One region of the Geobacillus sp. CAMR5420 genome, then DNA from elsewhere that is predicted to be linked to it. Evidence: predicted binding sites of a transcription regulator. Region 1 holds the regulator's gene; each other region holds the start of a gene.
The links. Region 1 encodes LexA, which represses DNA repair genes until DNA is damaged. Its sites were predicted from a motif close to CGAACATATGTTCG; they were not measured.

Region 1 (3,280 bases):
TTTTCAAGCAATGCAGCACCGCCATGCGCGCATGGCCGCGCCCAAGCCGCGTTTCATCTTGAATGAGCAGCACATCGACCTCGCCTTCCTCGCAAAGCGAAAGCAGCTTCAACACGCCGTCGCGGTCGGCTTCGTAACCGCTCGCTTGCTCGGCGATCACTTTAACGACTTCAAATCCACACTCGGCCGCCAGCCGTTCGAGCTCATCTCGTTGCCTCGCGAGCGACGTCTCCTGCTCGGCTTTGTCCGTACTGACACGGCAGTAAATGACCGCCCTCATGGCCCATCCCTTCTTTCCATCACTGATTGACGGCCACCGAGCCGCCCTGCTTTGATTTTAACACAGGAATGATGATCCGTTCACCGGCGGTAAGGCGCGGGCTCGGCAAATGATTGACATCGATGACCCAGCGGATGAACTCATCAGGCGGCATATGGTGCTCCTGCTCGTACTGTTTTGCCAGCCCCCAAAGCGTATCGCCGGGAGCGACCGTAATCGCCACGTATTCTTTTTTGTCGACCGGGCTGCTGGCGTAAACGAACCCTGCCAGCACGAGCGCAAACAAAAAGGAGAACAGAAAGTGATGAAGCAACGTTTTCCCCATTTCCCCCCACCCTTTCTAGAATGTTCGTTCGCTTTCCTTCATTATAGCCAGGAACATTTGTTTGTGTCAATAAAAAACTCGAACTTACGTTTGTTTTTTCATCTTCCTCATGGTATAATGAAGACAAATGATGTGGCGAGAGGTGTGAAACAATGACGAAACTGTCGAAACGGCAACAACAAATTTTAGAATTTATTAAGCAGGAAGTAAAAACGAAGGGCTATCCTCCGTCGGTGCGGGAAATTGGGGAAGCGGTGGGACTGGCGTCAAGTTCGACCGTCCACGGGCATTTAGCGCGCCTAGAAAGCAAAGGGTACATCCGCCGCGACCCGACGAAGCCGCGTGCCATTGAAATTTTGGACAACGATATGGCCAAGGAGAAAGAAAAAGAGGAGATCATCTCGGTGCCGATCATCGGCAAGGTGACGGCCGGCCAACCGATTACAGCGGTGGAAAACATCGAAGGCTACTTTCCGCTGCCGAAGCGGCTCGCCGCTGGCGAGGAGCAGCTGTTTATGCTTGAAGTGATGGGCGACAGCATGATCGAAGCCGGCATTCTCGACGGCGACTACGTCATCGTCCGCCAGCAGTCATCAGCCAACAACGGCGACATCGTCGTCGCCATGACGGAAGACAACGAGGCGACGGTGAAGCGGTTTTTCAAAGAAAAAGACTACATCCGCCTGCAGCCGGAAAACGCTCATCTTGAGCCGATCATCGTCCGCGACTGCACGATTCTCGGCAAAGTGATCGGCGTCTACCGCCTGTTCGACTGACCCGTGCCGGACTGCGCCCATAAAAAAGCTGCCCCGAAAAACGGGGCAGCTTTTTTATGAATCAGTAGAGTTCCATATATTGATCTAATTCCCATTGATGAACCGCCGTCCGGTACATATCCCACTCGATTTCTTTCGCCTCAACGAAATGCTCGAATAAATGTTTGCCGAGCGCTTGGATCATCACTTCATCGGACTTCAAGTTTTCCAGCGCTTCATGCAGCGTTGCCGGCAAATCGACAATGCCTTCTTCGAGCCGTTCTTCTTTCGTCATGACGTAAATGTTTCGGTCCACTGGTGCCGGAGGAGTGAGCTTGTTGCGAATGCCATCAAGCCCAGCGGCTAAAAGCACCGCCATGGCCAAGTATGGGTTGGCCGACGGGTCGACGCTGCGCACCTCAATGCGCGTGCTCATGCCGCGTGAAGCCGGGATGCGGATGAGCGGGCTGCGGTTGCGCGCCGACCAGGCGACATAGCACGGCGCTTCATAACCCGGGACAAGGCGTTTGTACGAGTTGACCGTCGGATTCGTCACCGCCGTAAAGTTCGGCGCATGCTTCAGCACGCCGGCGATAAACTGCCGCGCCGTATCGCTCAACTGCAAATCGCCGTTCGGATCGAAAAAGGCGTTTTCGCCGTTGCGGAACAGCGACAGGTTGCAGTGCATCCCTGAACCGTTAATCCCAAAAATCGGCTTTGGCATAAAGGTCGCATGCAATCCGTGTTTGCGGGCGATCGTTTTAACGACGAGCTTAAACGTTTGAATGTCGTCGCACGCTTTTACGGCATCGGCGTATTTAAAATCGATCTCATGCTGACCCGGGGCGACTTCATGGTGGGACGCTTCGATTTCAAACCCCATTTCCTCAAGCTCGAGCACAATGTCGCGCCGGCAGTTTTCCCCGAGGTCCGTCGGCGCCAAATCGAAATAGCCGCCGCGATCATTCAGCTCCATCGTCGGGTGCCCTTTTTCGTCAAGCTTGAAGAGGAAGAATTCCGGCTCAGCCCCTAAGTTAAAGGCGTTGAAGCCGAACGCTTCCATCTCTTTCAACATCCGCTTCAAGTTGTAGCGCGGGCAGCCTTCAAACGGCGTGCCGTCCGGGTTGTAAATGTCGCAGATAAAGCGGGCGACTTTTCCTTTTTCCGATGTCCACGGGAAAATGACGAACGTATCCAAATCCGGATACAAATACATATCCGACTCTTCGATGCGGACAAATCCTTCGATCGACGACCCGTCAAACATCATTTTGTTGTTAAGTGCTTTCTCTAACTGGCTGATGGGAATTTCGACGTTTTTGATCGTGCCCAAAATATCAGTGAATTGCAGGCGGATGTACTTGACATTTTCCTCTTTGACGATGTGTAGAATGTCGTCACGCGTATATTTTGCCATGTCTAAACTCCTCCCCGGCTCGGAAATCATTTTCCATGATTAATGAAAGAAGCGAGCGAGATCTCCTTGGCGAAGCGATGCGCGCTGGAACCGCCCGGCCTGCAGCAATTCGTTCCGCAAAATTTCGCGCAGTTCCTCGTCCGACAGCTTCGGTTTTCCCACTTTTTCGACTTTCTCCGCCTGCCCGTGGCGCCCTTCCTCCCGCGCGGCAAAAATTTGCTTAATGCCCGCCAAGTTGACGCCTTGGTCGATCAAATCTTTAATTTCCAGCAAGCGGTCGATGTCATTGAGCGAAAACAGCCGCCGGTTGCCTTCGGTGCGCGCGGGCGAGACGAGGCCGTGCTCTTCATAATAGCGGATTTGCCGAGCCGATAAGTCGGTCAGCTGCATCACAATCCCAATCGGAAACAATGGCATGGAACGACGAATTTGGCTGCTCATGCCAATTCCTCCTCGCTTTTGATACCTTTATTCTACCATAATGTTAGGAAATGAGTCAATGA
Region 2 (3,280 bases), on a different contig from region 1:
CACCGCCTCATACCGCCAGTTTGTGGAAATGGTTTCCAAAGCAGCGCGCACAAGTTCAATGAGCGGATGATGGTGCATCGGCTCTTTTTCATCCATAAAATACGGGATGCCAAAATCAAAAAACACCGTCTTCACAAGGTCGCGGTACGCCTCCGTTTGGCGGATGACGAGCGCGATGTCGCGATAGCGCGCCCCTTCGTCGCGGACAAGGCGGATGATTTCCCGGGCGACCGCTTCCAGTTCTGCGCGGCGGTTGGCCGCCTCATAAAGGCAGACCGCACCGTCTTCCGCTTCGTAAGGCGGCAGCGGGCGGCGATGAAACTGCGCCTCGAGATGGGCGAGCGCCCCGCTTTGATGACGTCGGTTTTCCGCGAGCACGACCGGCTCTTCAAGCAAAACATCGTTGGCCAAGGCAAGCTCGCGCAACTGGCGGTACGTCTGCGCCGGCAGATAAAACAAGTCGAGCTCGTCCGGCATCGCACCATCATACGGGCGGTCGACCGTCAGGCAAACGGTGACCCGCCGGCAATGACGAAGAAGCTGCTCAATCACTATGTATTCTTGCGGGGCAAAATGATGGAATCCGTCGATATAAACATCGGCATCGCGCAAATAGCAGGAGCGGGGGATTTGTTCGGCGAGCAGGCGCAAATAATCTTCCGAATCGAGGTAATGGCCGCTTAAGCTCCGCTCGAGCTCTGCATAAACGAGCGCGACATCGCTGAGCTTATCGGCCAGCAGGCGCCGTCCCGGCCGGCTCGGCCCGCTTTCCAGCTCCTCGACACGGCGGCGAAGCTCGTCCGGCGTTAAGCAATACCGCTTGCATTCGGCGATCATCTCATGCAGCTGCTCGACAAAACCGCTTTTGTCCGCCGCGCGGCCAAACAGTTTAAGCTCCTGTTTCCGCTGTTCAATAATTTTGCGAATCATCATTTGCACGCCGACATCGTGGACGTGGTAGCGGTTCATGCCTCCCGTCTCCTGCAAGACGCGCCAGGCGAGGCGGGGGAAGCTGAACACTTGGGCGCGGATCATTCCTCCTGCTCCCTCGGTATGGATTAAGGCGTATTCACATTGAAACGTCATCTGCTCCGGAACGAGGTAAACAATCGTCTTTCCTCTCGGATCTTCCTGCAGCTTGCGGCGGATTTCCGCAAGACACATAGCCGTCTTCCCGCTTCCCGATCGTCCAAGCAAAAAGCGAAGCGACACGGCGATCACCACCATTCGTTTCCTTTATCTCTTCTATTTTAGCACATATGTTCGTATTTGGTAAAGAAAAAACTGCCTTCCTTGAAAGCAACCGCTCCCTTAGGCAAAACCGCCGCCGCACCTCGATGCGCCATTTTCTCAAAAATGGAAAGCAATCTCCCGAAACGGCCAATAGCGGAGGTCTACCTTGCCGACCACTTGGCTGATTTTGACGAAGCCGAAATGGCGGCTGTCCCAACTGCTGAGCCGATTGTCGCCAAGGACAAAAATGCAGCCGGCCGGCACCCGCTTTTCTCCCGTCACCTCTTCAAGGGTAAAATCGCCTGTCAGCTTCCCGCTAAGGAGTTGCTGCTTATACGGCCGCAAATACGGTTCATCGACCTGTCGACCGTTAATATACAGCACATCGTTTTTGTACTCGATCCGATCCCCCGGCAGCCCGATGACCCGTTTCACGTAATCTTCCTTTTGATTGGCGTGAAACACGACGACATCAAACCGATGAATCGGGGCAATTTCATAACGGATCTTATTGACGATCAGCAAATTGCCGCTTTGCAGCGTCGGCATCATTGACTTTCCTTCCACCATATAATTGCTGAAAACGAAAAAACGGAGCATGGCGACAAACCCGACAGCGGCGAGCCATGGCCAGCGGCGTCCCCGCTTCTTTCCTTGTTTCCGTTTGGTCACTCCCCGTCCTCCTCGCTGCGTTGTTTTTCCGTCAACGAAAATCTCGCCTCTACTCGTTTTCCCGCATACCAAAGCAGCAGCACAACAACAGCGATCGCCGCCGTACGCAACGGCTGGCGGACAAGCGCCACCAAGTCATACCCGATAAAGCTGATCGTAAAAATCATGATCATCTTTCCAAGCAAGACCGCTAATACAAACTGCTGGCGGCTGATGCGTGACAGACCGGCAACGATATTGACAAGCGCCGACGGGGTGAAAGGAAAGCAATACAGCAAAAACAGCGGCCCGAATCCGTGCCGTTCAATCCAGTGCATAAACTGGCGCACTTTTGGATGGCGGCGGACAAAATGAAAGAAACGCTGCTGGCCGATCTTCCGCGTCAGCCAAAAGACGATGAGCGAGCCGAGCGAAGCGCCAATCCAAGAAATGAAAAACCCTTTCCACAACCCGAATGCCGCTGCGTTCGCCATCACAAACACAACCATCGGCAAAATCGGAAAAAACGACTCGAGCAGCGTCGCCGCAATGCCGGGAAATATGCCGAAGGAACGGTAATGGTCGAGCAAGGAAAGCACGTGGTCGAGCGTGAGCCATTGTTTCAAAGTTTCCATATTCATCGTTCTTTCTCCATTCAAATGCCGTTTATATTTTTATTTTACACGCTCGGCCGCGCAATTTGAACTTTTGCTTGTGAAAACCCATTTTTTTATCATGGCGGTTATTCCGTCACATGCTTTTCTTGCTGCATGCGATATATGTATTGCAGTTTGCGCTCTCTCGCCTCCATTCGCTCCGACAGTTTCGTCCGCAGCTGGGCTGTTCGGTGCAATTGGTTGATGAAAGATTTGCAGGACACATCGAGGACAACGCTTTTCCCGTTGCGGAAGTATACAACCGTCCGCTCATATTTCGCAGGCTCATACCGATAGACATGCATATGCGACAGCCAAACACAGCAGGAATCTTTCGGGGAAGCGGTGGGAAAGAAGTAAATTTCGTTGGACGGTTCAATGGCGATCGGCGCTTTGTGGGTGATGCCGATCACGGCCTTTGTTCCCTCTTTTCTGCCTTGAAAGCTGCAGCCATAATAATCGCAGCTATGTCTAATAATGTCGAGGGGCGTTTGTTTGACAATGTACTCGCCATCTTCCTCGACGACCTTTGCATACAGGTCATTGTTCAACAAATAAGGGAGAATCGCCATCGTATAACGGCTCACGACGAAATGGTTTAGGATGATAAATTCATTTACTTTCATCGTCTCATCTCCTCTCAACGAACTCACCACTCCTATCATACCACTAATAGTTATATTTTTCTATATTTTGAAAAAAGTTAGCGGGTTTTTTGCACAAAAAATCCCATGACGATC
Region 3 (3,280 bases), on a different contig from region 1:
TCGACGACATCGATGCCATCTTCTTGGAACCTAACCGGCACGCCGTCGACCAAGGGAGCGTCAAGCGATCCTTCGCGCTTGGCAAATACGATGTCAAATTTCGTTTTGTCCATGTACAAGTCTTTCAGTTCTTGATGAATGCGCTCAATCAGGCGCCGGGCATATGTTTGCCGAACAGCGGTGACGTTTTTCGCCTCCGTGAGCAACTCGTCCGTCACCAGAGCGAGCTGCTGCGTAAGCTCATGCACATGCGTTTCGCGATTTTCGATTGTCTCGATTTCCTCGGCGATCGTCTCGGCATAGTGCAAAATATCGGCGATCGTCGCCCCGTATTTTCGTTTGAGCTGCCCGATTTCCGCGAGACGGCTTTCAATGGCATCGAGCCGCTCTGGGTCGTATTCCATCTCCTCAATTTGATCGCGCAGCTTGTACATGACTTCCTCGAGCAAATAGTAGCAGTTCGCCGTCGTTTCATGCGCATCTTTGAGCGCTGCATCCATGCCTGCGACGTCATCGAGATGGCGCATCGCCTCCCCGATGGAATCAAGCCCGCGTCCCTCTCCGGAGAGGGCCTCATAGCTTTTCTGCAGCGCGGTATAAATTTTTTGAAAATTGACGATGCGAACTTTTTCCTCCATCAGCCGCTCGTCCTCGCCCGGCTCGAGCGCCGCCTGCTCGATTTCACGCAGCTGAAACGTCAGCAAATCAAGCCGGTGCGCCATTTGCTGTTCATTTTCGCTCAGCTTTTTCAATTTGTTTCCGAGCTCCTCATACCGCTCGTAGACGGCGCGGTAGCGAGCAAGCGCCTCTGCCGCCTCTAGGCCGCCGAACTCGTCTAAAAGCGGCAGATGGCGGGACGGATCCATCAGTTCTTGATGTTCATGCTGGCCGTGAATATCAACAAGCGTCGCCCCGATGTCGCGCAGCACCGCCGTCGTGACGAGCTTGCCGTTAATGCGGCAGACGCTTTTGCCGTTGGCGAAAATATCGCGGCGCAACACGATCATGCCGTCGCTGGCGTCGATGCCAACGTCTGCGCATTTTTGCCAGCACGGATGGCGGTCATCATCAAGCAAAAACAGCCCTTCGATTTCCGCCTTTTCCGCTCCAAAGCGGACAAATTCAGCGGAGCCGCGTCCGCCGATCAACAAATGAATCGCGTCGATGATGATCGATTTGCCGGCTCCCGTTTCGCCGGTTAACACCGTCAGCCCTTTGTCAAACGACAACGAGAGCGACTCGATAATGGCGAAATTTTTAATCGACAGCTCGGCGAGCATTTCACCACTCCTTGCCTGTCCGATTAATTCCACTTTTGATTATAGCACGTATGTTCGGATTTGCAAACGAGGACCGCCCTGTCGTTCCGTCCTTGAACGTGGAACGGAAGCTGGGCCGGTCCTCGCCTAGAGCATGGACAACAGCTGGTCGGACACTTTTTCCGCATCTTTCGGAGTACGGCAGATGATCAGGCACGTATCGTCGCCGCAAATCGTACCGACGATTTCGTTCCAATCCAAATTGTCGAGCAAGACGCCGACGGCATGGGCGTTGCCCGGCAGCGTCCGCAACACAAGCAAGTTGCCCGTTCCGTCAAGCTTCACAAACACATCAACAAGCGCCCGCTTCAGCTTTTGCAACGGATTGAAGCGCTGGTCGGACGGAAGGCTGTACTTGTAGCGGCCGTTGGCCATCGGCACTTTGACGAGCTGCATTTCTTTAATGTCGCGCGAGACGGTCGCCTGGGTGACGTTAAAGCCAGCTTCTCTCAGCCGGTCGACAAGCTCGTCTTGCGTTTCAATGTCATGGTTCATAATGATTTCGCGAATTTTAATATGCCTTTGCCCTTTGTTCACATTGCGCCACCTCCCCGCTTTTCAAAGTGCAGAGCAGATTGTCCGTCCCGCCGACGCTATTTGCCGCTTGGCTCCACGCTCCCCGCCCGCAATCGGGCATGCGCCTCGCTCACCACGTCGGCGACGGATGCTGGCAGTCGGTTTTCTCCCTCCCGGTTTCCTCCAGGATAGGCAGCATGAAGCAAAAATTCAATATTGCCGTCGCCGCCGGTAATCGGTGAATACGTTAAATGAAGAACATCGAACCCTTCCGCGCAGGCGAATTGAATGATCGATTCGAGCACTTCCTCGTGAATGTTCGGATCGCGGATGATCCCTTTTTTGCCGACCTTTTCCTTGCCGGCTTCAAACTGCGGCTTGACGAGAGCAATCACATCGCCGCCCGGCACCATGACCGTCTTGACGACCGGCAAAATGAGCCGCAGCGAAATAAACGAGACATCGATGACAGCTACTTCCGGCAGCCCTTTCGTAAACTGATCCGGCGTCACGTAGCGGAAGTTCGTCCGCTCCATTACAACGACGCGCTCGTCTTGACGCAGCTTCCAGGCAAGCTGGTTGTAGCCGACATCGACGGCATACGTCAGCTTCGCCCCATGCTGCAAGGCGCAGTCGGTGAAACCGCCGGTCGACGCGCCGATGTCAAGAACAATTTTATTTTCCACGCGAATATGAAACTCGCGCAACGCTTTTTCCAGTTTCAACCCACCGCGGCTGACGTACGGAAGCGGGTTGCCTTTCACCTCAAGCGGAATGTCAACCGGCACTTTTTCCCCGGGCTTATCGAGTCGAACGTCGTTTGAATAGACAAGCCCGGCCATGATCGCTCGCTTCGCCTTTTCCCGCGTTTCCGCCAGCCCTCGTTCGACAAGCAGCACATCGAGCCGTTCTTTTTTTCCTTTCATGTCTCAAGCCCTTTTCTGTTTTCTTGGCACCATCGTTTTGATGCGGTCGATGATATGGGTCGACGTCAGCCCGATTTCATTGAGCAGCTCGCTGACGCTTCCATGTTCGATAAAGCGGTCCGGGATGCCCATCCGTTCGATGACCGCTCCGTGATAACCATGATCATGAGCAAACTCCAACACAGCACTGCCAAAGCCGCCTTGCAGCACCGCCTCTTCGACCGTTAAGATCGGCAGGCGGCTCTCAAGCAGTTCGTGAAGCATCGCCACGTCCATCGGCTTCAAAAAGCGAGCGTTGACGACTTTCACCGATATGCCGTCTTTCGCCAGCTCGTCGGCCGCCTTAAGCGCCATCGAAATCGTCGTGCCAAACGTCAAAATCGCCGCATCGCAGCCGTCGCGCAACACTTCCCACGTGCCGATTGGGATTTCTTTCAGCTCCTCATCAAGCGGTACGCCAAGCCCGTTGCCGCGCGGGAAACGCATGGCGATTGGCCCGTCGTCGTAGCGGATGGCGGT

Region 2: the regulator LexA is predicted to act here: its motif matches at 1,253-1,266, upstream of addB (helicase-exonuclease AddAB subunit AddB).
Region 3: the regulator LexA is predicted to act here: its motif matches at 1,324-1,337, upstream of recN (DNA repair protein RecN).

The regions. Positions count from the first base shown of each region.
Region 1 is NZ_JHUS01000030.1:42,580-45,859, reverse strand. It holds gene DI44_RS09810 (recombinase family protein) at 1-280, opposite strand, end outside; gene yneA (cell division suppressor protein YneA) at 300-605, opposite strand; gene lexA (transcriptional repressor LexA) at 758-1,381, shown strand; gene glnA (type I glutamate--ammonia ligase) at 1,443-2,777, opposite strand; gene DI44_RS09830 (MerR family transcriptional regulator) at 2,817-3,218, opposite strand.
Region 2 is NZ_JHUS01000017.1:53,877-57,156, reverse strand. It holds gene addB (helicase-exonuclease AddAB subunit AddB) at 1-1,212, opposite strand, end outside; gene lepB (signal peptidase I) at 1,351-1,905, opposite strand; gene DI44_RS12825 (TVP38/TMEM64 family protein) at 1,902-2,525, opposite strand; gene DI44_RS12830 (competence protein ComK) at 2,627-3,166, opposite strand.
Region 3 is NZ_JHUS01000052.1:34,557-37,836, forward strand. It holds gene recN (DNA repair protein RecN) at 1-1,280, opposite strand, end outside; gene argR (transcriptional regulator ArgR) at 1,407-1,856, opposite strand; gene DI44_RS05115 (TlyA family RNA methyltransferase) at 1,913-2,761, opposite strand; gene dxs (1-deoxy-D-xylulose-5-phosphate synthase) at 2,765-3,280, opposite strand, start outside.